One region of the Rothia koreensis genome, then DNA from elsewhere that is predicted to be linked to it. Evidence: riboswitches for the same ligand, from Rfam matches in the RefSeq annotation. Region 1 holds a riboswitch; each other region holds the start of a gene.
The links. A riboswitch is a leader RNA that binds a small molecule or an ion and turns the genes downstream of it on or off. The one in region 1 is predicted to bind S-adenosylmethionine.
Positions count from the first base shown of each region.

Region 2: it holds a riboswitch for S-adenosylmethionine, as region 1 does, so the genes downstream of both, ACTSLZ_RS01780 (PLP-dependent transferase) here and ACTSLZ_RS03485 (cobalamin-independent methionine synthase II family protein) in region 1, are expected to answer to the same signal.
Region 3: it holds a riboswitch for S-adenosylmethionine, as region 1 does, so the genes downstream of both, metE (5-methyltetrahydropteroyltriglutamate--homocysteine S-methyltransferase) here and ACTSLZ_RS03485 (cobalamin-independent methionine synthase II family protein) in region 1, are expected to answer to the same signal.
Region 4: it holds a riboswitch for S-adenosylmethionine, as region 1 does, so the genes downstream of both, ACTSLZ_RS00175 (LLM class flavin-dependent oxidoreductase) here and ACTSLZ_RS03485 (cobalamin-independent methionine synthase II family protein) in region 1, are expected to answer to the same signal.

Region 1 covers NZ_CP197643.1:805,665-813,181, reverse strand. The annotation lists gene ACTSLZ_RS03495 (amino acid permease) at 1-849, opposite strand, end outside; gene ACTSLZ_RS03490 (ISL3 family transposase) at 1,052-2,362, shown strand; SAM riboswitch class I at 2,577-2,667, shown strand; gene ACTSLZ_RS03485 (cobalamin-independent methionine synthase II family protein) at 2,674-3,867, shown strand; gene ACTSLZ_RS03480 (PTS sugar transporter subunit IIA) at 4,095-4,577, shown strand; gene purU (formyltetrahydrofolate deformylase) at 5,305-6,177, opposite strand; gene ACTSLZ_RS03470 (acetyl-CoA C-acetyltransferase) at 6,280-7,467, opposite strand.
Region 2 covers NZ_CP197643.1:399,658-407,174, forward strand. The annotation lists partial or broken gene ACTSLZ_RS01775 (cystathionine gamma-synthase) at 1-819, opposite strand, end outside; gene ACTSLZ_RS01780 (PLP-dependent transferase) at 816-2,216, opposite strand; SAM riboswitch class IV at 2,258-2,375, opposite strand; gene ACTSLZ_RS01785 (dipeptide ABC transporter ATP-binding protein) at 2,473-4,230, opposite strand; gene ACTSLZ_RS01790 (ABC transporter permease) at 4,227-5,120, opposite strand; gene ACTSLZ_RS01795 (ABC transporter permease) at 5,117-6,070, opposite strand; gene ACTSLZ_RS01800 (ABC transporter substrate-binding protein) at 6,067-7,517, opposite strand, start outside.
Region 3 covers NZ_CP197643.1:914,750-922,266, reverse strand. The annotation lists gene ACTSLZ_RS03960 (hypothetical protein) at 1-719, opposite strand, end outside; gene ACTSLZ_RS03955 (TetR/AcrR family transcriptional regulator) at 786-1,400, shown strand; gene metE (5-methyltetrahydropteroyltriglutamate--homocysteine S-methyltransferase) at 1,451-4,801, opposite strand; SAM riboswitch class I at 4,921-5,025, opposite strand; gene ACTSLZ_RS03945 (hypothetical protein) at 5,426-6,016, shown strand; gene ACTSLZ_RS03940 (phosphate transport regulator) at 6,846-7,463, shown strand; gene ACTSLZ_RS03935 (inorganic phosphate transporter) at 7,467-7,517, shown strand, end outside.
Region 4 covers NZ_CP197643.1:41,534-49,050, reverse strand. The annotation lists gene paaI (hydroxyphenylacetyl-CoA thioesterase PaaI) at 1-21, opposite strand, end outside; gene paaA (1,2-phenylacetyl-CoA epoxidase subunit PaaA) at 169-1,197, shown strand; gene paaB (1,2-phenylacetyl-CoA epoxidase subunit PaaB) at 1,203-1,511, shown strand; gene paaC (1,2-phenylacetyl-CoA epoxidase subunit PaaC) at 1,508-2,344, shown strand; gene paaD (1,2-phenylacetyl-CoA epoxidase subunit PaaD) at 2,350-2,931, shown strand; gene paaE (1,2-phenylacetyl-CoA epoxidase subunit PaaE) at 2,933-4,135, shown strand; gene ACTSLZ_RS00180 (enoyl-CoA hydratase/isomerase family protein) at 4,182-4,952, shown strand; SAM riboswitch class IV at 5,097-5,219, shown strand; gene ACTSLZ_RS00175 (LLM class flavin-dependent oxidoreductase) at 5,336-6,772, shown strand.

The DNA of each region.
Region 1 (7,517 bases):
GTAGGGCAGCAGAAGGGTGAGCAGGAAGATCGCGCCGACGTAGAAGATCGCGATGCGCAGGATGACCGTGTTGATCGCCTTGGGAATCACCTTGGCGGCGTCGCGGGTCTCGCCGGAGGTGGTGCCGACCAATTCGATCGAGGCATAGGCGAAGACCACGCCCTGCATGATGATCAGTGCCGGCATCAGACCGTTCGGGAACAGGCCACCATTTTCGGTAATCAGGCCGATGCCTCGAGGGGATCCCGTGGGTGTGCCGAAGATGACGAAAGCGATCGCGAGCACCAGGAAGACCACCAGGGCGGCGACCTTGATGAGGGCGAACCAGAATTCCATCTCCCCGAAGACCTTCACGGAGATGAGGTTCAGGGCCACAACCAGAACAATGACCAACAGCGCCACGAGCCACTGAGGTATGGCATCGACGAAGGCGCTGTACTGACCGAACCAGTGCACGTAGATCGCGATGGCCGTGGAGTCCACGATGGCCGTTGTCGCCCAGTTGAGCCAGTACATCCACCCCGAGACGTACGCAGCTTTCTCGCCGTAGAACTCGCGGGTGTAGGAGACGAACGACCCGGAGGACGGACGGTGAACCACCAGTTCGCCCAGCTGTCGGAGGATCAGATAGGCGATGATCCCGCACAGCGCATAGTCGAGAAACAAGGAGGGGCCGGCGGAAGCCAGGCGGCCACCTGCTCCCAGGAACAACCCGGTACCGATCGCCCCACCGATGGCGATCATCTGGAGCTGGCGCGGGCCGAGACCCTGCTTCATCCCGGTCTGTTCCTGCTCATACGCCATTTCTTCGGGATATTTTGCGGTGTGCCGCTGACTCGTGTCGGTCATGGATTCCTCTGCATGTCTCGACGCCGCCGGCCGACTGTTCGCCTGTGCGATGGGCAAGCCAGAGGAAAATGCGGCGTCTGTAGTTTTTACGGCTCTTCGCAGTTGAGGGGGTAGGTGGCTGAGCGCGTCGGTCGCCGGATGAGGGTCGAGGCCTTCCGATGATGGAAGTTCTCACACTGACCATCTGCCGGAAGACCTCGACGTGCACCACGCTACCTTCGCGACCCCTGATCTGACCGTGTTCTGCCATCTCGACGAGCTCGGCCTCGTGGCCACCGGTCAGCTTTTTGAGCCGGATCGCGCGGTGATCGAGTGCCGCGTCGCCGAGCCGGATCCGTGGTGCCGGGGATGCGGTAGCCAGGCGCTCTCGCGCGGGACGGACACGCGGCGTCTCGCCCACGAGCCGTTCGGTCATCGCCCGACGACGCTGCTGGTCCGGGTCCGCCGCTACAAGTGCTCGGGATGCGGACGGTCCTGGCGTGAGGACCTCACGGCAGCGGCGCCCGAGCGAGCCAAGCTGTCCCGTAGCGGGATGCGGTGGGCGTTGGAAGCGCTCGTGATCGACCACCTCACCGTCGCCCGCGTCGCCGCCGGACTCGGTGTCGGTTGGCACACGGCGAACAACGCGGTCCTCGCTGAAGGGCGTCGAGTGCTGATCGACGATCCCGCCCGGTTCGACGGCGTCGCCGTGATCGGCGTCGACGAGCACGTCTGGCGCCACACGAGAGTCGGCGACAAGTACGTCACCGTCATCATCGACCTCACCCCGAACCGCGACAAGACCGGCCCCGCCCGTCTGCTGGACATGATCGAGGGTCGCTCGAAAGCCGTGTTCAAGACCTGGCTCGCCGCACGCCCGCAGGACTGGCGCGATGGTGTCGAGGTCGTCGCGATGGACGGGTTCACCGGCTTCAAGACCGCCGTCAGCGAGGAGCTCCCGGACGCGCAGGCGGTGATGGACCCGTTCCACGTCGTCCGCCTCGCCGGCGACGCCCTCGACACCTGCCGTCGTCGCGTCCAGCAGTGCCTGCACGGCCGGCGGGGCCGCAAAAACGATCCGCTCTACAAGGCCCGCCGCATCCTCCACACCGGCGCGCAGCTGCTCACTGACCGGCAGCAGACCCGTCTCGAGGCACTGTTCGCGGTCTCCGAGCACGTCGAGGTCGAGGCGACCTGGGGCATCTACCAGCGCGTGATCGCTGCCTACCGCGAACCCGATCGGAAGACGGCGAAGAAGCTGATGACAGCCGTCATCGATTCCGTCTCCAGCGGCGTCCCCGCCGCGCTCGTGGAGGTCCGCAAGCTCGGCCGCACGCTCAAGCAGCGCGCCGCCGACATCCTCGCGTTCTTCGACCGGCCCGGCACGTCCAACGGGCCAACAGAGGCGATCAACGGGCGCCTGGAACACCTCCGCGGCTCCGCCCTCGGATTCCGGAACCTCACGAACTACATAGCCCGATCGCTGCTCGACACCGGCGGCTTCAGGAACCACCTACACCCTCAAATGCGATGAGCCGTTTTTACGAGAATCGTCGTCGGACCACCCCGGTGTGGCCCTGGCTACTTCTATTGGTGATGTGCGTCCAAAAGACGCCATCGACACGATAACCCCCAATGGTCACAATCGTGTAACAGGATCTGGTCGAGAAATACCGTGTCACACGCCGCGACGGGCCGGAGCCCGCTGGATTCCGGAGGAAGAACCGAGAAAACTGGGCCGGGCACACAGACCATCCCGAGCGGCCGAGAGACTTGGCTCGACGACGCCGCAGCAACCCGCGCTCCCGAAGCAGGTGCTACCGCCAAGACCGATGGAGGAACAACATGCTGAACAGCGCCGACCGTATCCGCACGACCCACGTGGGCTCGCTCCCCCGCACCGACGAACTGATTCGGGCCAACGCCCGGCGCGCCCGCGGTGAGATCTCCGAGCCGGATTTCCAGGCAGTCCTGACCGAGTCGGTCGGCGACGTCGTGGAAAAGCAGGTCGAGTGGGGCATCGACGTCGTCAACGACGGCGAGTACGGTCACGCGATGGCGAGCGACGTCGACTACGGCGCGTGGTGGCACTATTCCTTCGCCAGGACCGGTGGCCTCGAAACCGTGGACAACACGTCCTTCCAGGAGATCCTCAAGACGCCGGGCAACGGTCGGTACAACAGCTTCGCGGTGCGCCGGGACTGGAACCGCTTCGCCGATTTCTACGAATCCATCAACCTGGGCAACGACCCGGACGGTGAATTCCCGATCGCGACGGGACCGCTGACTTACCAAGGGCAGGACGCTGTCGCAGCGGACATCAACAACCTGCGCACCGCCGTGGAGAAGAATGAGGCGTCGGAGGCGTTCATCGCGTCCCTGTCGCCAGGGTCGGCGTCGCGCATCGGCAATCACCACTACGCGACCGACGAAGAGTTCATCTATGCCTGGGCAGATGTGCTCCACGAGGAATACAAGGCCATCACCGACGCCGGATTCATCGTGCAATTGGACGACCCCTCCATCGCGGAAGCCTGGGACCAGCTGACGCCCGAGCCCACGATCGAGGAGTACCTGCGGTTCAATCAGCTCGCGATCGAGGCCGCGAACTATGCCTTGCGCGGCATTCCCGAGGAGCAGGTCCGCTTCCACCTCTGCTGGGGATCGTGGCACGGCCCCCACACCACGGACATCGAGATCAAACACCTCATCGACTCGCTCTTCACGATCAACGCCGGAGCGTACGTCTTCGAGGCGGCGAACGTCCGCCACGCGCACGAGTGGAAGGACTGGGAGGGAGTGAGCCTCCCCGACGGCAAGCTGGTGATCCCCGGCGTCGTCTCCCACTCGACCAACGTGGTCGAGCATCCCGAGCTCGTGGCCCAGCGGATCGAGCAATACGCCTCCGTCCTGGGCAAGGAGAACGTGATCGCCGGGACCGACTGTGGTCTGGGCGGTCGGCTCCATCCCCAGGTCGCCGAGGCCAAGCTCAAGTCCCTGACCGAGGGCGCGAGGATCGCCACCGAGCGCCTGTACTGACTCTGCGGGTGCCGGTGCCGGGTCGGGGTGCGGGTGCGGGTGCGAGTGCGAGCCGCGGGTGGGCCGCGGTCGGGGTGCGAGGCGCGGGTGCGAGCCGCGGGTAGGCCGCGGGCGCACCTCGCGCTCGGGAATTGGCAAAAGGTGCATGCCCTCACGACCGGATGCGTCTAGGGTGGATTTCAAACTGTCGTCCCTGACGATTTCCGAATCCCCCAAGGAGTCATCTCATGGCCGCTGAACAGACAAACGAATCGAACCTTCTCGCCCCGCTCGCCGGGGAAGTCATCCGCATTGACCACGTCCCCGACCCGGTCTTCGCCCAGAAGATGATGGGCGAGGGTTTCGGAATCCAGGAACCCTCATCGGGCGAGATCGTCGCACCCGTATCGGGCGAGGTCACGGTGACCACCAGCAGCAAACACGCCCTCGGCATCAGGACCGATGACGGCCTGGAGGTCCTGCTTCACCTGGGCATCGACACCGTCGAACTCAAGGGCGAGCCTTTCGACCTTGAATCCGCCAAACACGACCGCGTCGCCGCGGGCCAGCACCTTGGGTCGATGGACATCGACGCCGTCCGCGACGCCGGCAAGGACCCCACGACGATCGTGGTCGTCACCAACTCTGCCGACCGTCTGGACTCCTTGGCAGTCCAGGGCGGCCGGTGCCACGCCGGCGACGTCGCCGCCGCCGCGACGCTGCGAGGCTGAGGCGGTAGCCAGGTTGCGTCGACGGCGGGACTGAATCGGCGCGTTGGTGGAGTCGGCCGGCGTCGAGGTGGCAATTTCGTGCACGACCACCGCGCTAGGTGGCAGCCACGTGCACTTTTCACCCCAAAATCTGCACGCGGTTGCCACCTCGCGCCGGGACAGGGGGCGAAACTGCACCGGATTGCCACCTCGAACGGATGCGCGACGCCGTCGCGTCCCCGGGTGCCCGCTGGGCGGCGCTGTTGGGAGGCGCTTACCCGATAGAGCGGCGTTTACCCGCACTATCGCGGCCCTGTGCGCCCGCCGCGCGGCTCTGTCGGGAGGTGCTTACCCGATAGAGCGGGGTTTACCGACCGCATCGCTGTCTCCGGCACCCTCCCCGCAGCCCTGTCAGGTGGCGCTTACCCGATAGAGCGGGGTTTACCCGCAATATCGCGGTCTTGTGCGTCCTCCGCGCGGCTCTGTTGGGAGGTGCTTACCCGATAGATTGGCGTTTTCCGTCGCTGGGTGGGGGTTCAACCGCCTCCCAATGGCGGTTGTCGCCACCGAATCGGGTAACGGCCACGCAGCGCACATCGTCCCGGGCCCGTCAGCCGCCGGCCACGCAGCGCACATCGTCGCGGGCCCTTCAGCCACCAGCCACGCAACGCACATCGTGGCGAGCCCTTCAGCCGCCGGCCACCCACAGGAACCACGCGGTGCTACGACACTCACGCCCACGACGCCGTCAGAAGACGATCGCGTGGTTCCCGTGCCAGAAGACCCTGTCCTCCGCGTGAGCCTGGACCGCGCGTGACAGGGTCGCCCTCTCGACGTAAGCTCCGTGTTTTTGCAAGTCGGCCGGGGAAAAGGTGTGGTCCACCCGGGTGACGTCCTGCTCGATGATCGGGCCCGCATCAAGTTCGGGGGTGACGTAGTGCGCGGTCGCTCCGATGAGTTTCACGCCGCGCTCCCACGCCATCCGGTACGGCCCGGCCCCCACGAAGGCCGGAAGGAACGAGTGGTGGATATTGATGATCGGCACGTCGATCCGACGCAAAAAGTTTTCGGAAAGTATCTGCATGTAGCGAGCCAGGACCATGAAATCGGCCTTTCCCCTGACCAGCTCCATGATCCGCGCCTCTGCCTCCGACTTGTCCGCGCCCTGCGAGGGAACGTGGTGGAACGGGATACCGAAGTACTCCACTTCTTCGCGCAGATCCGGGTGGTTGGAGATGACCATCGGTATTTCCACGGGCAACTCGCCCCGTTGCTGGCGCCACAGCAGGTCGAGCAGGCAGTGGTCGGACTTCGGAGCAAGGACGATCATGCGTTTCGGCGTCGAACGGTCGATCAACCGCCAGTCGAGCCCCACGGAAAGCAAAGTGTCCTGCAGGTCCGCCTCGATGTCGGGGATCGACGCGGTGAAGTTCTCCTTGTGGAAGACGGTGCGCTGGTAGAAGATCGGCTCATCGTCGATGCTCGTGAACTGGTCGCTCTGCAGAATATTGCCCCCGTTCCGAGCGATCGCGCCGGCGACGGCGCTCACGATCCCGGGGCGGTCAGGGCCCTTGACGACGAGGCATCCCTGGTCGGCAAAGCGTTCGATGCGAGGGGTCATGGATTCTCCGTCATTCTTCGGGTCGGGAACGTTCAAGGGCGGCGGACGCGCAAGCGCCCGGGTCGGCACGCCGTGCTGACCCGGGCACCTGGATTCAGGTTTTCAGCGGAACAGCAACAGGGCCTCGCCCTGGCCGCCACCGCCGCACAGGGACACGGCCGCCTTGCCGCTGCCCCTGCGGTTGAGTTCGTAGGCCCCGTGCAAGGCCAAGCGCGCCCCGGACGCGCCGATCGGATGGCCCAGAGCGATGGCCCCTCCGTGGATGTTGATTCTTTCCTGGTCGATACCGAGGTCACGGCCCGACTGGAGCGATACCGCCGCAAAGGCCTCGTTGATTTCCCACAGGTCGAGGGCCTCGGGCGTCCACCCCTCCTTGTCCAGGGCCGCCTTCGTCGCCTGCGACGGTTGGGAATGCAACGCGGTGTCCGGGCCTGCCGTCTGGCCGGCCGCGCCGACCTCCGCGAGCCATTCGAGCCCGTGGTCCTCCGCATACTGTTTGGAGGCAAGCACCAGGGCCGCCGCGCCGTCCGACAAGGGTGAGGAGTTCCCTGCCGTAATCGTCCCGTCCTGCGCGAAGGCGGGCCGCAATCCCCCGAGCGTCTCGGCGGTCGAGTCCGCGCGAATCCCCTGGTCCGTGTCCACGACCACGGGGTCGCCTTTTCGCTGGGGGATGCTCAACGGCGCGATTTCCTCGGCCAGCACGCCGGACGACGTCGCCGCCCCGGCCCGCTGGTGCGAAGCCGCCGCTATCTGGTCCTGTTCCTCACGGCCGATGCCCCGGGCGACGTTGTCCTCTTCCGTCATCGCGCCCATGGACCGCCCGTCCTGGGCGTCGGTGAGCCCGTCCCGAGCGACCGCGTCGACCAGGCGGAGATCACCGTAAGAGGTGCCGGCGCGGAGCCCCGGGGCAATATGCGGAGCCGTGGACATGGACTCCTGCCCTCCGGCGACGACCACGTCGGCTTCGCCCAGCCGGATGAGGCGGGCCGCCTCGGTGACCGCCGCGAGTCCGGAGAGGCAGACCTTGTTGAGGGTCATCGCCGGCACATTGCGGGAGATTCCCGCGCCGAGGGCGGAGGACTTGGCCGGGTTCTGTCCGCACCCCGCCTGGACGACGTGCCCCATGAAAACCTGCTCGACGGCCTCGGCGGCCACTCCCGACCGTTCGAGGGCCGCGGCGATCGCGTGAGAGCCCAGATCGACGGCAGTCAGAGATGCCAACTGTCCCATGATCTTGCCCTGAGGAGTGCGGGCACCGCCCACGATGACGACGTCGTTGAGCTCGGGCATCGAAGATCTCCTTCGGTCGGAGGGGTGCGGTTCTCCCCCACATGGTACGC
Region 2 (7,517 bases), 410 kb from region 1:
GCATCCTGCGGACCCGCGACGGCACCGCCGGCGAATTGTTGGAATTGCAACACCTCGGCCAGGGGCTGGTCCTCCCACACCGCGTCACCGACGACCAGCGCACCGCCCAACACATCCGAATGCCCACCGATGTACTTGGTGGTCGAGTGGACCACGACGTCGGCACCCCACGTCAAAGGATTCTGGAGCGCAGGCGAGGCGAACGTATTGTCGACGACCAGCAGCGCCCCGGCGGCATGAGCGGCCTCAGCCCATTCGCGGAGGTCCACGATGCTCAGCAAGGGGTTGGTCGGCGTCTCGACCCAGAGGACGGTCGTCGACGGATCAGCGAGCAGGCGGTCGCGCTCGTCGGTCCTGGTTGGGGGCACGAACGCGGTCTCGACCCCCCCACCTGGAATACAACTGGCTGAGGAGCCGATGTGTCCCGCCATAGGTCTCCGCCGCCGCCACCACGGTGTTCCCGGGTCGGAGCACCGAACGCAGCAGGGCGTCCTCCGCGGCGATCCCGGATGCGAAGGCAAAGGCGTGGGTCCCGTTCTCGACCTGCGCGAGTTGCGTTTCCAGGGCGGTGCGCGTCGGGTTTCCGCCACGCGAGTACTCGTATCCGCTCTTGAGCGTCTCGACCCCGTCCTGCGTGAACGTCGAGGTCTGGTAGATGGGCGGGATCACGGCCCCCGTCAAGGGGTCCGGCTCCTGTCCTGCGTGGACGGCGGCCGTCCTGAATCCGGGCCGGACCACGGACGGCTGCGTCCTCGCGGAGGTCCCGTCCTGCGCAGGCCGGCGTGACCCGAGGTCGTTGATTTCTTGCGTCGCGGTCATGCTCGAACGGTCTCCTTCTCGCGTGCGGTGGGTGCCTGGTTCGGGCTGGCTCCGGTGACCCTGTCGAGCGACGTCGCGAGGTCCTGCCACAGGTCCTCGACGTCTTCGCGTCCGAGGGCCAGCCGAACGGTCTGCTCGGTGATCTCTCCCGCCTCCCTGAGTTCGGGGGTGAGTCGACAATGGGTCGTCCACGCCGGGTGGGTGGCCATCGATCGTCCGTCGCCGAGGTTGGCGGCGAGCTTGAACAGTTCCAACGAGTCGAAGAATCGCTCGACGTCGTCCGTGGTCCCGTCGATCTCGAAGGAGAGGACCGCCCCGGTACCGCGTGGGAAGTCGCGGTCGGCGATCGCGGCGTCGCTCGAGCCGGGAAGGCTCGGGTGCCGCACGCTCCGCACGCGCGGATGGGAAGCCAAACGCCGGGCGATCCCTTCCGCAACCCGGCAGTGACGGTCCACCCGGACGTCCAGGGTCTCGATCCCGTCCAGTGCCTGCTGAGCATTCCACGGTGCCAGGCTCGGGCCGAGATCGTTGAGCAGCTGCGCCCTGACGAGGTGAAGGAAGGCCCCGTGCTCGCCGTGCCCCGCAACCAGCGACTGATTGCCGAACCGGCGGCGCGGCGCGGTGAACTGGGGCCATCGGGCCGCATCACTGCTCGGCGAGAACCGTCCGGTGTCCACAACGATTCCGGCCAGCGCGCTGCCGTTGCCGGTCAGGTACTTCGTGACCGAGTGAACGACGACGTCGGCCCCGAGCTTTCCCGGTTGCAGGAGGTGCGGCGTCGCGAGGGTGTTGTCCACCACGAGCGCGGATCCGGCGGCGTGTGCGATGGCCGCGATGTCGGGAATGTCCGGGAGATCGGCGTGCGGGTTCCCGACGGATTCCACGAGGAATGCCCGGGTCCGTTCCGTCACGGCCCGTTCCCACTCGTTCGGTCGATGAGGGTCGACCCAGGTGACCGCGATGCCCGCCTCTGCGAGCGTGTCGTTGAGGAGGTCGGCAGTACCGCCGTAGATGCGGTTCGAGGCAACCACGTGTCCCGCGGGAATCTCGGGGTGCGGCTCGCCGTCCTGGCTCTGCCCCGAACGCCCGGCCAGGGCAAGGAGGGTCAGGGTCAGCGCGGCCTGTCCGGAGGACGTCGCGACGGCGCCGACACCGCCCTCGAGCTCGGCCAGCCGACGCTCCAGGAGTCCCACGGTGGGGCTTCCGGTCCTCGAGTACGTGAATCCGGGTTCCCGCTGACCGAAGCACTCCCTGGCATCGCGAAGAGTATCGAATTCGTAGGAGGCGGTCAGGTACAGCGGCGGTCGAACCGGGCGGGCCGACGGCGGGTCGGTCGTGCCACCGTGGATCTGCACCGTGCCGAGCCCGGGTCCCTGCGGGTATTCCTCTGCTGACATCGTAATCCCCTTCGAAGGCGGGGCGCCGAGTCCTTCTCGTGACGCCGTGCTTGCCGGGGAGCGGTGTGCTCCCGGCCGGATCTTCATCTGGGGCACCCCATCACAGCGGAAAGGGTTGCCGACCGGTCAGCCAGAGCTTCACGACCGGTGCTCGTGATCCTGATAGCGAACTTACAACCTGGTCAGCGGCCTCGAAAGGACATGACCTCCGATTCCGCCGCCACGTCACACACGGTTCACCCGAAGCCCGACGACGTCATATGACGTTCGCCCGGGCGCTTTCGTGACGGGTTCCGGGAACCGCCTCGATGAGTGTCCGAGTCAGCTGCTCCCGCGGGGTATCGAAGACTTCCCCCGCCGGTCCGGACTCGATCACGCGTCCCTCGGCCATGACCAGGACGTCGTCGGAGATCTGGCGGATGACGGCCAGGTCGTGACTGATGAACACGTATGACAACCCCAGCCGCTCCTGGAGGTCCGCGAGGAGATCAAGGATCTGGGCCTGGACCGAGACGTCGAGCGCGGAGACCGGTTCGTCCAGCACGATGAGCTCGGGATCGACCGCGAGCGCCCGGGCAATGGAGACGCGTTGCCTCTGGCCCCCGGAGAGCTCCGCGGGTCGGCGACCGGCCAGGTCACGAGGGAGGGCCACGAGGTCCAGGAGCTCGTTGACGCGTTCGGCCCGCTCCGCGCGGGTTCCGATGCGGAAGCCGCGCAATGGTTCCCCGATCGATGCGGCGACGGTGTACTTCGGGTCGAGGGGACCGGTCGGGTCCTGATGGACGAAGCGCGCCCGGGTTGCCAGTTCTCTCCCCTGCCGCCGGTTGTGTCCCAGGGGCTTCCCGAAGACTTCCAATTCCCCCTGGTCGTAGGATTCCAGGCCAAGGAGAATGCGTGCCGTCGTCGATTTTCCGGACCCTGACTCGCCCACGATCCCCAGCGTCCGGCCTGGGGCCAACTCGAAGTCGACGTCGGTCACCGCCTGGACCCGGTGCGGTCCCGTCCCGAAAGCCTTGCTCAGGCCCTTGGCGCGAACCACGGGCGTGGTTCCTTCCGGAACGATGCCGGTCTTCCGGTGCGGAACCGCGTGCACCACCGGCGAGGCCGACATCAGTCTCCGGGTGTACTCGTGCTGGGGGTCGGCGAAGACGCGTTCGGCGCGCCCTTCTTCCACCACACGCCCTTTCTCCATGACCAGGATGCTGTCCGCGCGGTCGCGGGCAACACCGAGATCGTGCGTGATCAGCAGAAGGCCCGCTCCTGCACGGGCGACCCGGTCTTCCAGGAGGTCCAGGATGCTCTTCTGGGCCGAGACGTCGAGCGCGGAGGTCGGTTCGTCCGCGATCACGAGGCGGGGTTCGCGCGCGAGAGCCAGCGCGATGAGGACCCGTTGTCGCTGGCCCCCGGAGAGTTCGTGCGGGTACCGCGACCCGTGGAGTTCTGGGTCGAGGCCGACGTCGGCGAGCGCCGTCGCGATCCGGGCTGCGGCCTGGCGGCGCGCGGTTCCCGCGGCCCGCAGCGTCTCGGACAGCTGGGAGGCAATCGTGCGCACCGGGTTGAGACCCGTCCCGGTGTCCTGGGGGACGTATCCCAGCAGGTCGCCGCGGACGTTTTTCCACACCTTGTCGGAGGCGCCGCGCATGTCCTGCCCCATCAGCCGTTGTTCGGCCGTTCGTGCGTGCGCGGAACCCGGGAGCAACCCGGCGGCCACGGCGGCGGTGGTCGATTTGCCCGATCCGGATTCCCCGACGACGGCCAGGGTCTGCCCGACCGGGACGGTCAGCGATACGCCTTCGACGGCGGGGGACGCGGCGGGGGCGTAGCGCACCGTCAGATCGCGCAGGGTGAGGGCGGCGACCTGGTTGTCGGTCCCGTGCTCCGTGTGAGTGCGGCCGGTCTCTTCGGCGTCGACCTCGTGATGGTGCGCGTCCGCGGGTCCCGACGCCGCGGGTTGTGTTGCCTCGGTGCGCTGCTGTGCGCGGGATCGGGTCAGGGTTGGGGTCCAGGGAGTCATGATGGTCTCCTCTCCGTTTGGAGGGCGTGGGCAATGCGATTGACGGATACGACGACGCCCGCGATCACCAGCCCGGGGATCACGGTCATCCACCACGAGCTGGCGAGGTAGTCCCGACCCTCGGAGATCAGGAGGCCCCATTCGGGGTCGGGCGGCTGGGTCCCGAATCCGAGAAAGCTCAGGGCCGAGATCGCGAGAACCGCCGCGCCGAACTCGATGGCGGCGAGAGCGCCGACGGGTCCGATCGCGTGGGGCAGGACGTGGCGCAAGAGGATCTCGGGTGTCCTGATGCCCGACATGGTCGCGGCTTCGATGAACAGCGAATTCCTCCAGCGCAGCACTTCGCCCCGCATGAGCCTCGCGAAGGAAGGCACGGAGGCCACGGCGACGGCGACCGCGATGTTCACCGGCCCCGAGCCCAGCGATGCGACGACGGCCAAGGACAGAAGCAGGGAGGGGACGGACTGGAGGACGTCCACGATTCTCATGAGAACGGTGTCGACCACGCGGCCGGCGGTCCCGGCAACCAGTCCCAGGAAGGTACCGGTCACGAAGGACATGAGGACGGCGATGGCGGTGGTTCCCAGTGATGCCCCGGCGCCCTGGACGACACGAGAGAAAATGTCTCGGCCCAGGTGGTCGGTTCCGAACCAGTGGTGGGCGTTCGGCGGCGACAACCGGATGTCGGGATCTCCCAGCAACGGGTTCTCCGTGACGAACAAGGAGGGAAGGACCGCCCAGGCCAGAACCACCAGGACCACGAGAGAGGACAGGATCAGGCCGAAGGGAAGACGAAGCATCGTCGTCGTGGTCCTGCGCCCGCGCCCCTGGGTGCCCACCGGTTCTTCCTCGGGGTCCTCCAGGCGCGTGCTGAATTCGGTGGCAGTCATGAGCGCGACTCCTGGACGGGACGGGTTCTGGGATCGAGGATCGGGTAGAGCAGATCGACCACGAGGTTGACCACCACGAACACGAGAGCGGACAACATCACGACGCCGAGGACCACGGGCATGTCCTGTCCCGTGACCGATGTTTCGGCGAGCCGACCGATCCCGTTGCGGGTGAAGACCGTCTCGACGATGACCGCGCCACCCAGAACGTTGCCGAGGACCACGCCGGCGATCGACAGGAGCGAAACCCCGGCCGGTGGAAGCGCGTGCGAGAGGAGGAGGCGCACTCGGCTCAGGCCGGCGGCACGGTATGTCGTGACGAATTGCCGCGTCCACTCGTGGGTGAGGGATCGCAACAACACCTGGGCGATCATCGCGCCGAGAGGAAGCGAGAGCGTCAGTGCGGGGAGAATGACTCCGGCGAAACCGCGCGCCCCGATCGCCGGGATGAGGCCCAGTCGGAAGGAGAAGAACTGCAGGAGGAGCAGGCCGACCCAGAAGGTCGGCAGGGAGACCCCCACGCTCGGGAGACCCGAGAGCAGATTGCGCAACCACGGGTTCCGCGCGCCGACGGCGGCGAGTGCCACCAGGATTCCCCCGGGGACGGCGATGAGCAGCGACCATGCCGCCAACTCGATCGTCACGGGCAGGGCCTGGCCGATGGCCGCCGTCACGGGCTGTCCGGTGGTGTACGACGTCCCGAGGTTTCCTCGCACTGCGTCGCCGAGAGAGGTCAGGTACTGGACGATCAGCGGCTGGTCGAAACCGTACTGGTGCCGAATCTCGTCGATTTCCTGTTGGGTGGCCGTCGAAAGGTCTCCGCCCAGCACCGCGGCCACGGAGTCTCCGGGCAGAGCGTACAGCAGCAGGAAGGCCAGGGTGTAGGCGGCCCAGAGCACGAGCACACCGAAACCGAGGCGACGCAGGATCATCGCGACCACCGGGTTCATTGGGTCGCTCCTCTCGCGGAGTCGGAGTTGGCGCCGGCGTCGGAGCTGGGGCCGGATCCGGGGCCGGTCGTGCCGTCGGCGTCGTCCAGCCAGGTGTCGTACAGCTCGAAGCGTGAAGACGCCTCGTAACGGAACCCCTGGACGTGGGGCGACGTCGCCATCACACCGGACAGCTCGACCAGCGGGACCGAGTGCGCGTCCTCGATCAGGGCGGACACGGAATCATCGACGAGCTTCTTCCGCTCCGTCGGATCCTTGACCCCGGCCGAGCGGTCCAGGTCCTGGTCGACCTGCGCGGGCTCCCGCCTGTTCCGGTTGGCACCGTTCGCGTCGAAGACGGTTCGGAGCACGTCCGGATCCGACCGGGTCAGATTCATGAACTCGGCGTCGGCCTCTCCGGATTGCCTGGCCGCCTCGGTGTTGGCGACCGTGGTCTGCTCGAGCTTCATCTCGATGCCCGACTCCCTCAGCTGCTGCTGCACGAGTTCCAGGAAGGGCGCGGACTGCCAGTACTTGACCGTGAAGCTCAGGGTCCGGCCGTCCTTCTCCCTCAGACCGGTCTTGTGGTTCATCGTCCATCCGGCCTGGTCGAGGAGTTTCGCGGCGCCGTCGGGGTCGTGGCCCAGCAGATCGGAGACGTCCTGGTAATCCGGTGTGGACCGGGCGAGCAGCGACGTCGCCGGTTCCTGGTACCTCGAGAGCAACGCCCGCAACTGGTCGCGGTCGATGGACTTGGTCAGGGCCTTGCGCACACGTTCGTCGGAGAAGAGCGGCCTGGACTCGTTGAGGATCAGGTTGTAGACGACGCCGGGGTTCGGCCGGTCGAGGATCTTGTAGTCCGAGGCCTGGAGGAGTTCTTCGTCCTGGGGCTGGACCACGGTATCGACGTCGATCTGGTCGGAGGCCAGGCTCCCGTTGCGGACGGTCGCTTCGGGGACGATCGACATGTCCACGGCGTCGAGGTAGGCCGCACCCGTATGGTCTGCCGAGTCAGGGGCCCAGGCGTAGTCATCGAACCTGTCGAGGTGGACGCTCTGTCGCGGAGTGTATTTCGCGAGCCGGAAGGGCCCGGTGCCCACGACGTCGCCCCCGCACCGGTCCTCGGCGGATTTGGCCAGCGTGGCGTCGGAGTAGAAACCGAGGGTCATGGTGGATGTCGCTTGGAGGAACTGGGCGTTGGGTTCGTCGAAGTCCACCGTGACGGTTCGGTCGTCGGGTGTCCGTATGTCCGACAGGCCCGTCAGGTAAGTGGACCCCAGGCTGGCCTTGGCCCCCAGGTCCTGGATCGCCCGCAGATTGTTCTTGACGGACTGGGCGGTGAAATCCGTTCCGTCCTGGAATGTGACCCCGTCCCGGAGGTGGAACGTGAACTCGGTCGAGTCGTCATTCACGTCCCACGATTCCGCGAGCCAGGGCTCCAACTCACCGGAATCGGGGTCCTGGTAGG
Region 3 (7,517 bases), 110 kb from region 1:
GCCGCGCCGTAGACCACGGCCGCGATCAGCCGCCGCCACACTCCCTTGACCAAGAACGTGATCATTACGCCGCCCAGCATGCCGCCGAGCACCAGCGGGAAGGCCGCCACGGCCAGACCGGACCCGTTGGAGTCGTCGTCCGAAAGAGGTACGACCTCGGTCTCGGCCACCTTGGTGTCGGCGGCCTTCTCCTGCAACACCAGTGCCTTCTGCGCCTGCTCGGGTTTCAGCTGACCGCCCGAGGCGGCCTTCATCTGCTCGACCTGGCCGGTGATCTGGCCCTTGATCTGCTGCGTGAACTGGTCGGCGATGCCGCTCATGACCTGTGTGGCGGCCGAATTCGACGCCGGTGCGGTCAGGACCTCCGGGGTCCCAGGCTGCTCGGCCAAGATCACGGCGCCGTAGGTTTCGCGGTGCTTGATCTGGTCGACGGCGTCATCGCGGCTGTCGGCGGACACGAAGTCGAAGGTGTCCCCCGACTTCTCGTTGATCTTGTCCTCGAACTGGTCCACGGCCTTCTTCGGGCCAGCGACGCTGACCGGCATGTTGTGCGCCTCAGAGGTCTTGGTCGGCCAGGTGAAGGCCAGGACGAAGACCGTCACGATCAGCGCGGCGAGCACCGAAACCCCGAATACCTTGCCGAGGTGGCTTCCCACATGCTCATTCGCGGTGGTGGTTGCCGATTCGGCGTCCGCGCGCCGGGAATCCTGAACGCTCATAGCGGCTCCTAAACAGAATAATCCTTCTAGTTGCGTTCAGAATAACAGAACGGATATTCTATTTCCATGCCCAGGTTGTCAGAATCCTCGAAGATCGAGCGGCGTGAGCGAATCATCGCCGCGGCGCGCCGTTGCTTCCTGGAGAAGGGGTTCTCCAACACCTCCATGGCAGACATCGTCGCCGAGTCCGGGATGTCTCCCGGATCGATCTATTCCCACTTCGATGGCAAAGCCTCCATCATGCGCGGCACGGCGGAGCACATTTTCGGTGCGACCCTCAAGGATCTGACCGATATGGAGACCGCCACGGGAAGCTCGCTGGCCCCCTCGGATGTCGCTCGGTTGCTGATCGAGACCTTGTTCTCGATCGATTTCGGTCCGCTGCTCATCCAGTTCGTCGCGGAATCCACCGTGAATCCTGAGGTCCACGAGGTCGCCCAGGAAAACATCAACCTCGCCCGCACCCGCCTTGCCGAGGTGCTCAGGCCCTGGTCGGAAATGCAGGTCAGTCAGGGGGCCGACCCGGACGACGTCGTCGGCGACCCCTCCCGGCTGGCCAATGTCCTCATGCTCCTGTTCCACGGCCTTCTGATTCGCACGGCCGTGGACACCGACGCGGATCGGGACCAGCTCGTCGAGGACGCGCTGACATTGATCCCGCAGGTCCGTTTCGGACGGTAAGGCCCGGACGGTCCGCATCGATGCGGACCGTCCGGGCCCAGGGACAACCGTCAGACCGCCACGGCCGCACGCAGTCGACGCGCAGACTCGACGAGTCGGGCCAGGGCCGCGGTGGTCTCCTCGTATCCGCGAGTCTTGAGACCGCAGTCCGGATTCGCCCAGAGACGGTCCCGAGGTATCGCTCGGGACGCCGCGGCGAGCAGGTCCTCGATTTCACCGACCGTGGGCACGCGAGGCGAGTGAATGTCCCACACCCCGGGACCGATGCCTCGCTCGAATCCGATGTCCGCAAGCGGGTCCAGCAGCTCCATCCGCGAGCGCGCCGCCTCGACGCTCGTGACGTCGGCGTCCAACGCGTCGATGGCGGACAGCACCTCACCGAATTCCGAGTAGCACAGATGCGTGTGGATCTGGGTTTCGGGCCGAACCCCGGACGTCGCGATCCGGAAGGACCGGACCGACCACTCGAGGTAGTCCGGCCTGTCTCGTTCCCGCAGCGGGAGCAGCTCGCGCAGGGCGGGTTCATCCACCTGCACGACGCCGATTCCGGCACTCTCGAGATCCTCGACCTCGTCCCGCAGGGCGAGGGCGACCTGCTGGGCCGTGTCCGCGAGCGGTTGGTCCTCACGGACGAACGACCAGGCCAGAATCGTGACCGGGCCGGTCAGCATGCCCTTGACCGGCTTGGTGGTCAGCGACTGGGCGTAACTGATCCAGGGGACCGTGATGGCCTCTCCCCTGACACCGGGTCCTTCACGGCTGACGTCGCCCCACAGGATCGACGGCCGGGTGCACCTGGACCCGTAGGACTGGACCCAGCCGTACCGGGTCACGTCGAATCCGTCGAGGTTCTCCGCGAAGTACTGGACCATGTCGTTGCGTTCGGGCTCGCCGTGGACCAGAACGTCCAGCCCGAGATCCTCCTGGAGGGAGATGACCGACCGGATCTCCTGCTGGAGTCTTTCGACGTATTCCGCCTCGCCCAGACGGCCTGCCCTGTGGTCTGCGCGGGCCGACCTGATGTCTGCGGTCTGCGGGAATGACCCGATCGTCGTCGTCGGAACATCGGGCAGGTTCGCCGCGATGCCATCGGTGGCCTGCTTCCGTTTGCGCTCTTCCGCGGTCTCCCGATGACCGTCGGCCTCGGTCAGGCCCGAAACCCTCTCGCGCACATCGGCGTCGCGGGTGCCCCGGGCCTCGGCGCGGTGCCGAATCGCCTCATCGGATGCTTCGAGGTGATCGGCGATCGCCTCGGACCCTTCGGCCAGCCCCTTGGCCAGAACCACGGTCTCGCCGACCTTCTGGTCTGCGAAGGCGAGCCACCGCAGCGGCTGGTCGTCGAGCCGATCCTCGCGGGCGGCATCGTGCGGGACGTGGATGAGCGACGTCGACGTGCTCACCGACACCCTCGCCCCCGCCTCGTGCAACTCCTCGAGCAGCGCGAACGTCGTGCGCAAGTCGGTGCGCCAGATGTTCTGTCCGTTGACGACGCCGGCCACCAGAACGGGTGAATCCTCGCCGGTGAACAGCGCCAGCTGGTCCGCGCTGGGTTCGCGCAGCCCTCCCCCGTCCGGGCCGGAGACCAGATCCACGTGGACGGCGTCGACTCCCGCGTCCACCAGCGGCTCCAGGAGGTCCTCTGCGTCTCCGTAAGGCGTCGCGACGAGGATCGACGGGCCGTTGGGTGTTCGCGCGGCCGTCAGGCGACGATACGCGTCACGGACGCGACCGGCGAGGTCGGGCCGGTGGTGCTCGGTCACGAGTGCGGGCTCCTCGATCTGGATCCACTGCGCTCCTTCTGCGGCCACCTGGTCGATCAGCCCGCGATAGACCTCGACCAGGTCATCGAGCCGGTCCAGGGGGTCGAAGCCTTCGGGGGCGGCATCATCGGCTTTCGACAGCAGGAGGAAGGAGACCGGTCCCAGAACCGCGGGGCGCAGTGGGGTTCCGGAATCTCCGTTGCCGGCACGGAACTGTCCGATGAGTTCCCGCGGATCCGCGGCGAACGGGGTCTGCGGTCCGATCTCGGGAACCAGGTAGTGGTAGTTCGTGTTGAACCACTTGGTCATTTCCAACGGCCCGCGGGCGTCATCGCCGCGGGCCAGGACGAAGGACGCATCCCGGTCCAGACGGCCTTCCTCGTCGGCGAGGTCCGCGAAACGCGTGGGCACGGCGCCCGTCGCCAGGATGGCGTCGAGAACCTGGTCGTAGAGGGCGAAAGAGGCCGGGATCGACGAATCCTGAGTGAGTCCGAGATCCGCGAGCCGACGCACGTCCCGCGCGCGCAGGGAGTCGACGGACGCGGTCAGCTCGTGGGATCCGCTGTCGGAGGCCCAGTAGGATTCGAGGGCCTTCTTGAGCTCCCGGTCGCGTCCGATCCTGGGGTAACCCAAGATGCTTGCTCCGGGGAAGGTGCGGCCCTGGGTGCTCGCCGGGCTCTCGGCGGTGGTGGGGTTCGGGGCGTTGGTTTCGGTCACGGTGATCTCCTCACGTTGTTTTCTTGCGACGGACGGGTGTTTCGACGGCGTTCCTCGGCGCAGACCGAGTCGGTCCACGAGCTCGAGTGCTGCCGGGTGCTCGTTGAAGGTGTAGATGTGCAGTCCTGGGGCCCCGGCGTCGAGGGCCCGACGGGCGAATTCCTCGGCCGAGTCGACTCCCACGGCCAGGCGCTCGGCGAACGATCCGGCCGATTCGAGGCGGGAGGCGAGCTCCCGGTTGGGATCGATGCCCGCCAGGTCGCACACGCGCAGGTACCTGCGCAGGCTGGTCACGGGCAGGATGCCGGGGATGAGCGGCAGGTCGACGTCGTTGGCGCGGGCCCGGTCGACCAGCCCGGCGTAGTCGTCCGGATCGGGGTAGACCTGGGTGATGGCGAAGTCCGCACCGGCTCTCTGCTTCGCGAGCAGGACTTCGGTGTCGTGGTGGATGCTCGAGGACTCCGGGTGCCGAACCGGGTACGCCGCGACCCCGACCGCGAGGCGTCCCGCACACAATTTGGCCGATCCCCGGGCCTCGACGCGGCGGATGAGTTCGACGAGGTGCCGGGCGAAAGGCAACTCGCCCTCGCGAAGCGTGTAGTCATCGGGCCGGTCTCCGCGCAGGGCCAAGAGCCCGCGAACCCCGTGATCGATGATCTCCTGAACCAGGTCCTCGAGTTCGGCGGCGTTCTGCCCGGTCGAGAGGATATGGGCCAGCGGCTTCAGCTCGGTCTCATCCACGAGGTGGCGCAGGAGGTCGATACTCTGGCGCCTCCTGTCCCCGGCCAAGGCTGCCGTCACCGACACGTAGTCGGGGCGCGTGGGCTCGAGTTCGGCGATGGTGGCACCCAGGGCCTCCGCACTCAGGCTGCTGCGCGGCGGATACAGCTCGAAGGACAGTGCTGGTCCGTCTTCAGGTTTCACGCCGGGTCTCCTTTCGGTACGCCCGACGGAGGCGGCGTCAGTCGATACTCGGGGCCCACGACCGAAAGCACGGGATCGGCCGGGGAATGCGCCCGGCGTCGTCGAAGGACAACCGATACACTCCATCGGACCTGGCGGGAGCACCGTGCCTCGGACCCGTTGGGGTCACGAGGGGGTTGCTGCGGCGTCGTCGAGCCAGGTCTCTCGGCCGCTCTGGATAGATACGCAAGTATTCAAACCCGGCCTCCTGAACGGCCGCAAGGATGAGGATTCTTTGACGGCACATGTCGCGTCATTGAGCACAGCGACGGGACGGAGAAATACCGGTGTCATATGAAGACGACCCAGGTTTTTATGACTCCGGAACGTAAGGTTCCGTGTTTTCCTTGCGCGGGTCCGATCTTCCGTGGGTTTTCCGACGACGACGAATCGCCGCACGTCGGCGGACCCGAAACCGATTCGCGACCGAATCGTGACCGTTTATTGATTCATTTCCCGGGGCGGGCGTGAAAATCATGAACAAGCGATTCCGCATGCGCGCGTGCCGGCGCGGATTCATTGTGGGCCGGGACTCCCTCGTGTTTTGATAGGAAGGTCAGTTCAATCACCTTTTGAGAGGAAAGCATGACCGAGAATCACGATTCCCCGGCCGGGAACCAGCCTCCTCAGTACGGGAGCAACCCCAACGGCGGACAGCCCCAGTACCAGGGCGGACAACCCCAGTACCAGGGCGGCGACGCAGGAAACGGTCATGGTCCTCTCCAGAACCAGGGCGGAGACCTGGCGGCACCCAAGGCCGTGCACACCGCCGCCCGGCTCATTTACATTTCGGCGGCCATCAGCGTGATCAGCTTGATCATCTCGCCGTTCGTCTTCATGGCCACCGACGAATACAAGACTCTGGCTGATCAGGGGCAGGCCGCCTACGCCTGGGGCTTCTTCAGCGCCGGGGCCATCTTCTCGCTGATCGTCATCGTGCTCCAGCTCCTCTCCGCCAGGGCGGCCACCCGAGGCAAGAACTGGGGCAGGATCGTCCTGCTCATTCTCGCGATCCTGAGCCTCCTCGGCCTGGGCGGCGCCTTCCAGGATGCCCCGGGAATCATCGGGGCCATCGGGACGATTCTCCTGATCATCGGCACGATCATGTTGTGGGTCGGTCAGAGCGGACGCTGGTTCAAGGAACTCAAGCAACGCCGGAACCCCATGAATCGTTGATCCCCAGGGTCCTTTGACAGCCTCGGCGAACGAGGACCACACTGGATACAAGGCACTGGGCCGCAGGTTGCCCCGGGCTCCATTATTTAGCCGCTACGAGCGGTCTTCCGCCGAGAGGCGCACCCGGTCCAGTGCCCCATACTTCGGGAAGAACCCCCGCTTCGGCGGGGGTTCTTTTCTGTCCGGGTTCCGCTGCTCGTCGTCCGGCCTCGGTGGGCCCTCCTCTGTGGCCGCGCCTGTTGCTTGATAGCTCCTCCTGCGTGGCGGTTGCCCGATTGGGAGGCCTTTGCCTTCGTTAGGTGGCGGTTCAGACCCCACCTAACGAAGGCAAACGCCACCGAATCAGGAAGCCTCCTCCCAACAGACGTCCGAGTGCCACGAATTCCGGCCTCTTTTCGCCGGTAAAGGGCACCGAATCGAGCAACCGCCTCCGCACGATGTAGGCCGGCTCCTCAAAGGCCGTCCAATTGCGCCGGTAACCGCCCCGCTATTGGGGAACCGCCTCCCAGCCCATGAAGCCACCGCGTCGGGCCCGGACCGTTGCCGCCGGAAACCGCCACCGAATCGAGTAACCGCCTCCCAGTTGGGGCGCAGGAGAGCCGTCCGGGACGCAAGGCCATCAAATTCCGAGCCCCAAGCCCGCAGCACCCTCACGCCCAGCTACCCCGCATCACCCTCACGCCCGGCGGCCCCACAGGCCCCGCAGGCCCCGCAGGCCCCGCAGGCCCGCCCGCGGCCCCGTGCGTCATGAAAGCCTCAAGTCGAGCTTGTTAACCAAGTGCGGTTATCTTGGGAATGATCACCCCACCACCATCTTGGAAGGCAGAGCGTGGCACTTCGCTTATTCCCCCAGGAGAACAAGGCCCTCGAGCTGCTCTCGGACATGGCGCAACTGGTTGTCGACTCAACCTCCTCGGCATCCCGCATGATGGGGTCGCCGGTTTCCGACCATGATCAGGGCTTCGAACAGGCCCTGGAAATCGAGGGGCGCTCGACGGACGCGTTCTTTGCCCTGATGACCACGGTGCGCAGCGCCTTCGTTCTGCCTCTTCCGCGCGCCGACCTGTACCGGCTCGGTCAGCGTCTCAATCAGGCCACGGAGTCCCTCACCTCGGCGTCGCACATCATCAAGATCCACACCCTGGACCGCTTCTCCAATCGCGCTTCCGATCTCCTGGACCTCCTCCAGCGCCAGGCCTCCCTGACCGCCGAGGCGATGCGTCATCTCTCCGACCTCGAAGGCCTGGACGAGTACTGGGTCGAGGTGCTGCGCATGTCGAAGCAGTCGATCCGGACCACGAATCTGTACCAGGCGGACATGATGGACCGCCTCAAGCCGGCGGCCTACATCAAGGAAGCCCAGTTCACGGCCCAGTTGCAGGCGGCGTCGCTCAGTGTGCGGGAGGTGGCCACCGACGTTGGCCGCATCCTCGTCCAGGAGTCCTGAGGCGTGGAGTACTTCCTTTTCGTCCTGTGCGGTCTCTTCCTTCTGGGGTACACC
Region 4 (7,517 bases), 760 kb from region 1:
CAGCATGGGGTGATCTGGCATGTTGCCCTCCTCACAATATATGACCGAATGGTCAGTAGGGAATCGTTAAATTGACACTGTGTCAACCGGGACCTTCTTGTGTTGACGACCACAGTCTACCCCTATATCCTGAACGAACGTTCGGTATTTATTTCATTGGAGGACGTCATGACCCACACCGACGACGCCGTCGCCCCGGAGCAGGAGCACTTCGACGCGCTCATCGCGGATGACTCCCGCATCGAACCCCGGGACTGGATGCCCGAGGCCTACCGAAAGACTCTGACCCGCCAGATCTCCCAGCACGCCCATTCGGAGATCATCGGCATGCAGCCGGAGGCCAACTGGATCACGCGGGCCCCGAGCCTGAAGCGCAAGTCGATCCTCATGGCCAAGGTGCAGGACGAGGCGGGCCACGGCCTGTACCTCTACTCCTCGGCCGAAACCCTCGGCACCCCGCGGCCAGTCCTCAACGATCAGCTGCTCACCGGACGCGCCAAGTACTCCTCGATCTTCAACTACCCGGCGCGGACCTGGGCAGACATGGGCGCCATCGGCTGGCTCGTGGACGGGGCCGCTATCTGCAACCAGGTTCCGCTCTGCCGGGCGTCCTACGGCCCCTACGGTCGAGCCATGGTGCGCATCTGCAAGGAGGAATCCTTCCACCAGCGGCAAGGATGGGAAATCCTGTACGAGCTCTCGCACGGGACGGACGCGCAGAAGAAGATGGCCCAGGACGCCGTCGACCGTTTCTACGGTCCCGCACTGCAGATGTTCGGGCCCCCGGACGCGGATTCGCCGAACTCCCAGCAGTCCATGGCTTGGAACATCAAGCGTTTCAGCAACGACGAACTGCGCCAGCGCTTCGTCGACATGATCGTGCCCCAGGCCGAGGCCCTCGGGCTGACCCTCCCGGACCCCGACCTGGTCTGGAACGAGGAGCGTCAGCACTACGACTACGGCGAGCTGGACTGGGACGAATTCATGTCCGTGATCAAGGGGCGCGGCCCGTGCAGCGTCCAGCGGATGAAGCGGCGTCGTGAGGCCCACGAGAACGGGGCCTGGGTCCGGGAGGCGGCCGCGGCCTACGCCGAACGACAGGCCGCCCGCGCGGCCGAGGCCGCAAACCACGAAGACCACGAAACCGAGACCGCGCCGAGCTCACAACGACCGGCCGCCCAACTGATCGGAGCCTGACCACGATGGCCGAAGAAACCCACCAGAATCAGCAGACGGCCTGGCCTCTCTGGGAGGTCTTCGTCCGATCCTCGCGCGGCCTCTCCCACGTGCACGCCGGGTCGTTGCACGCCCCCGACGCGACCATGGCGGTCCGCAACGCGCGCGATCTCTACACGCGGCGCAACGAGGGAACCAGCGTGTGGGTCGTGGAGGCCGACGCGATCACGGCGTCCGACCCCGATTCCAAGGGCGGCTACTTCGAATCCGCCCAGGGCAAGGCCTACCGCCACGCGACGTATTACACCAAGTCCGAAGGGGTGAAGCACCTGTGAGTACCTTCGCATCCCAAGAATCGGCCACCAAGATCAGCGCGGGTGAGTCCATCAGCTCCGAATCCATCGCTGAATCCGGGGCCACGGCCTCCGAGGACGTCGCTCAGTACGCGATGCGGCTCGGCGACGACGCCCTGATCCTCTCCCAGCGTCTCGGGTGGTGGATCGCGCGGGCCCCCGAGCTGGAGGAGGACATTGCGCTGTCCAACATCGCACTGGACCTCATCGGGCACGCCCGGTTCCTGCTCACCTACGCGGGGACCGCCTGGAACAAGAGCGAGGACGACCTCGCCTACTTCCGGCCCGAGGAGGAGTTCCGTTCCTGCCGGCTCGTCGAGCAGGAGAACGGCGACTTCGGCCAGACCATCGCCCGGCAACTGATCTTCTCGATGTATCAGTACGAGCTGTACAAGGCACTGGCCGAATCCTCCGATCCGACGCTCGCGGCCATCGCTGACAAGGCGGTCAAGGAAGTCGAGTACCACGTGGACCACGCTTCGCAGTGGATCCTCCGGTTGGGGCTCGGCACCGAGGAATCCCGGCGACGCATCGCCGCGGGGCTCGAATACATGTGGCCCTACGTCGAGGAACTGTTCACCGACGACGAGCTGATCGACCGTCTGGACGGCGTCGCGGTGCGGCCGTCGAGCCTTGAGGAAGCGGCGATGCGCGGCATCCGGTCGGTCCTCGCGGAGGCCGAACTCGAGGTGCCCGAGGTGGCCCAGGCCAGGCTCACCAGCGAAGTGCGTGACGGTTCCTACTCGGAGCACCGCGGGTACATTCTGGCCGAAATGCAGTCCCTGGCCAGGCAACACCCCGGAGCGACGTGGTGATCGCGATGGCAGCCACGAGCATCCACACAGCACCGGACAAGGACTCGGCCGGTCTGGCCCGCGAGTTGCCCCTGGGCCCATCACGTCGGCCGCACGATGCCGCCGACGCCGCCCTGTGGGACCGTGCCGCGACGGTCTGCGACCCGGAGATACCCGTCCTGACCCTCGCCGACCTGGGAGTTCTTCGGGACGCCTACGTCGACGGCGACCAGGCCGTCGTCGTCATCACCCCCACCTATTCGGGGTGCCCCGCGATGGACACCATGGCCGACGACCTGGTCGCGACCGTCTCCACAGCCGGGTACCGAGACGTCCGCGTGGAGAAGGTTCTGCGACCCGCGTGGACCACCGACTGGATGAGCGAGGCAGGAAAAGCCAAGTTGGCCGAATACGGGATCGCGCCGCCGACCGGTGAGAGCGCTCCTGGACACAACAGCGGCCCGGTCAGGCTGACGCTGTCCGTCAAATGCCCGCATTGCGGTTCCCTCCGAACGCGCGAGATGACCCGATTCGGTTCCACCTCGTGCAAGGCCCTCTGGGTTTGCAACGAGTGCCTCGAGCCCTTCGACTACTTCAAGGTTCACTGACATGACCCAGACCAGCACCCACCGTTCCGACGTCGAGAACGAAGCCTCCGCGCCCGAGGGGAGCGGGCGACGTCGCGCCACGTTCAACAAGCTCCCCGTCACCGGTCTGCGCAAGCTGACCAACGAATCCGTCGAAGTCTCTTTCGGCGTCTCCGACGACTTGGTCGAGGACTACGACTACCTCCCCGGACAGTACGTGGCCCTCCGCGCCGAGATCGACGGCCAGGAAGTGCGCCGCTCGTACTCCATCTGCGCAGAGCCGCGCCCCGGAGAGATCCGAGTCGCGATCAAGAAGGACATGGGCGGGTTGTTCTCCACGTGGGCCAACGAGGAGCTGGCCGTCGGGGACGAACTCGAGGTCATGAACCCGCAGGGCGCCTTTACCTCCAGAACCCGGGTCACCTCGATGAACCACCCGGACGAACTGGCCCGGCACGAGGTCCGCGAGGACAAGAACGCCCACGTGGTGGCCATCGCCGCCGGATCGGGGATCACGCCCATCATGGCGATCGCCCGGTCCCTGATGAAGGCTTCTCCCACCGCGAGCGTCGATCTCGTCTACGCGAACAAATCCTCGATGGACGTGATGTTCGCGGAGGAACTGGGCGACCTCAAGGACAAGTACCCGTCACGGATCGCCCTGCACCACGTCCTGTCCCGTGAACAGCGTGTCTCGCCCCTCATGTCCGGCCGCATCGACCCCGACAAGCTGGACGAACTCCTGGACAAGGTGATCCCGGTCGATGCAACCCAGGAATGGTTCCTGTGCGGACCGTTCGAGCTCGTGCAGCTCTGCCGTGACGCGCTCGCGGCCCGAGGGGTCCCGGAGGAGAGGATCCGTTTCGAACTGTTCACGACCGGCAAGCCGGAGAAACCGGCCGGGCAGCAGGGGCGAGAAGTGGTCGCGGATCCCGAGGGCGAGAACATCAGGATCACCTTCAACCTGGACGGCAATACCGGAAAGGTCGAAACACCCAAGTCGGCCAACGAAACCGTGCTCAACGCCGCGCTTCGTGTCCGTCCCGACGTGCCCTTCGCGTGTGCCGGCGGCGTGTGCGGAACCTGCAGGGCCAAAGTCCTCTGCGGCGACTTCACGATGGAAGAAAACTTCGCCCTGGAGAAGGATGAGATCGAGGCCGGCTACGTCCTGACGTGCCAGACCCGACCGACCTCCGACGCCCTGGACGTCGACTATGACGCATAGCTCGTGCGCGGTGCGCCGCTTCGGGCCAGTTGAAAGGACCTCGACCATGATCGACCTGACCATTTCCGATGACATCGCGGAGATCGTGCTCAATGCTCCGAGCAAGCTCAACGCCCTGGACGTCGAGGATCTCGCAGAACTGTCCGAGGCCTATCGGGAGGCAGAGAACGCCGAGGTCCGGGCGCTCGTGCTGCGCGGCGAGGGCCGCGGGTTCTGCGCGGGCAGGGACATCTCGTCGGTGGATCCGGCACACGACGACGTCGAGGGCTACCTGGGGCATCGGGCCACGGCCCTCTTTCGCCAGATCGCCGCGTTCTCAGCCCCGACCTTTGCCGCGGTGCACGGCGCGTGCCTCGGCGTCGGGCTCGGTCTGGCGATCGCGAGCGACGTCGTCTACGTCGCCGAGGACGCCAAGATCGGGTCGCCGTTCGCCAACCTCGGGGCGACGCTCGACTCCGGAGGCCATGCTCTGTTCTACGAGAGGCTCGGGGCGCACCGGACCCTCGACCTGATCTACACCGGGGAGATGATGAGCGGGGCCGAGGCGGTCACCGCCGGGCTCTTCTCCCGCTCCGTGCCCGCGGAAGAATTGGTGGACTTCACGATGCAACGGGTCCGGAAGGTGTCCCAGGGGGCGACACAGGCGTACCTGGTCTCGAAGGCTCTGGTAGGTCAGCTGCGTGACGAGCGAGCAGGCCTCTGGGATTCCATGGCGGCCGAATCCGCCGAGCAGGCACGACTGTGCTCGACCGCGGACTACGCGGAGGGGTTCTCGGCGTTCCAGGAGAAGCGAAAGCCGCGCTTCACGGGAGAGTAGAGACTCGGGCACTGTCTGTTCGGAGCATTGTCCCGACGTAGCCGGTGCCGTGCCGCGCGGCCCCGTAACACAGTGCAAACCGAGTAACACAAGCACACAGGATGGTCTGGAATCCGAGGTGTTACATACGCTCATGGAAGGAAAGATCAAGAGTCCCAACGCGCAAGCTCTGGCTGGTTGGGCGGCAACCCTCTCCCGTAGCGGGGTGCCCCAGATGATGATCTGGCACCGTCGGCGCGACGACCGGCGGACATGCAAGTACGGCGCGAGAACCGGCGCCACCGCGTGAATGGTTGCGTCGATTCTCGGGAGACGGGAAGTCGGCGCAGGGCTCGGGCACGCGGAGAACCATGGAGTCCCTCCAGGCACCGAAAGGAATCCCGATGTCGGACAAGAAGCGCATCGCCATCAACGCCTTCGACATGACGTGCGTGGGCCACCAGAGCTTTGATCTGTGGCGCCACCCTCGTTCGCGGGCCACCGAGTACAACACCCTCGAGTACTGGACCGACTTGGCCAAGACGCTCGAGAAGGGTCTTTTCGACGGGATCTTCTTGGCCGACGTCGTCGGGATCTACGACGTGTACCGCAACTCGGCGGCACCCTCGATCCGTGGTGGGGCGCAGGTTCCGGTCAATGACCCGTTCATGCAGATCTCGGCGATGGCCGCGGTGACCGAGAACCTCGGCTTCGGCGTGACCAGTGCCGTGACCTACGAGCAGCCGTACACGCTGGCCAGGAAGTACGCGACGCTCGACCACCTGACCAAGGGGCGCGTCGGCTTCAACGTGGTCACGTCCTACCTTCCGTCGGCCGCGGAGAACCAGGGCCTGCCGCGCCAGATCGAGCATGACAAGCGCTATGAGATCGCCGACGAGTTCCTCGACGTCTGCTACAAGCTCTGGGAAGGATCGTGGGAGGACGACGCCGTGGTCAAGGACCGCGAAACCGGCGTCTACGCCGACCCGTCCAAGGTCCACCCGATCCAGCACGAGGGCAAATACTTCACGGTCCCCGGAGCGGGACTCACCGAGCCGTCCCCGCAGCGAACCCCCGTCATCTTCCAGGCGGGAGCCTCCTCGCGCGGTCAGGCTTTCGCTGGCAAGCACGCCGAGGCCGTGTTCGTGGGCGGGCTGCGCCCGGATCTGACCCGGTTCATGACCGACAAGATCCGTGACGAGGCCGAGAAGGCCGGTCGTCAGCGCGACGACGTCAAGATCTTCGCGATGCTGTCCGTGATCGTCGACGAGACCGACGAAAAGGCCCAGGCCAAGTACGAAGAGTACCTCCAGTACGTGTCTCCCGAGACCTCCCAGGCGATCATCGGCGGCTGGTCCGGTGTCGACCTGTCCCAGTTCGGCGAGGACGAAGTGCTCAACTACATCGAGACCGATTCCATTCAGTCCTTCCTGACCCCGTTCACCCTCCAGTCCAAGGACAAGGAGTGGACGCGCGAGGACATTGCGAAGCACTGCGCGATCGGCGGGATGGGCGACGTCATCATCGGTGGTCCCGAAAAGGTTGCCGACGAGCTCGAACGCTGGATCGATGAAGGCGGCCTGGACGGAATCAATCTCGCCTACCACGTCTCGCCCGGGTCCTTCGAGGACTTCGTCGAGTTCGTGGTCCCCGAGCTCCAGAAGCGCGGCCGCTACCGGACGAGCTACGAGGGATCCACCTTCCGCGAGAACCTCTACGGCGAAGGTCAGGTTGCGATCGACGAGCACCACCCGGCCGCGGCGTACAAGGGGTCGTATGTCGGCAAGCCATCGACCGAGGACACCCCGGCGCGCCCGGTCGAGGAGGACGCCGTGGCCTGATCGTTCGGGAAGTGGCGCCGTGTCTTGGCTCGGTCGGGTGTGGTGCCGCGACGCGGTCGGGTGCGGCGCTTCGTCTTGACTCGTCGGGGGCGGCATCATAACTCGGTCGGGTGTGGCGCCGCGTCTTGGGCGGGTGTGGCCGGCAGCTTCCGTTGTCCGCCGCGAGGTGGCGAGGCGGCGAGGCGGCGGTTTTGTGCGGCTGATTCCACGAAGTGGCAGTTTGGTGCCGTTCTCTTCGCGAGGTGGCAATCTCGTGCTGTTTTTCCGGCGAGGTGGCAATTTTGGGACGTTTTGGGCCGGTTTTAGTCCCAAAACTGCCACCTCGCGCGCCGGCCTGCACGTAACTGCCACGTCGAGCGCTCGTTCGCTCGAAATTGCCACCTCGGCGGGGCGACTCGCACGAAACTGCCACCTCGCGCGCCGGCCTGCACGTAACTGCCACCTCGAGCGCCCGACCGCACAGAACTGCCACCTCGGTCCGGGACGACGACGGCGATAAGCCCCGTCACGTGCGTGCTTCGGCACAAAATTGCCATCTCGGCCCCTGACTGCACGAAACTGCCACCTCGGTCGAGGGCGAGCTGCACAAAACTGCCACCTCGCGCGTCGGCCTGCACGAAACTGCCACCTCAGCCCCCGCCCCCCTCCGGCCCGCGGCACCCCCGGCCCGCGGCACGCGCCCCCGCTCCGACCCCCCCCGCGGCCCGCACCCCTCGCCTCTGAACCCCCTCCGATCCCCGGCCGC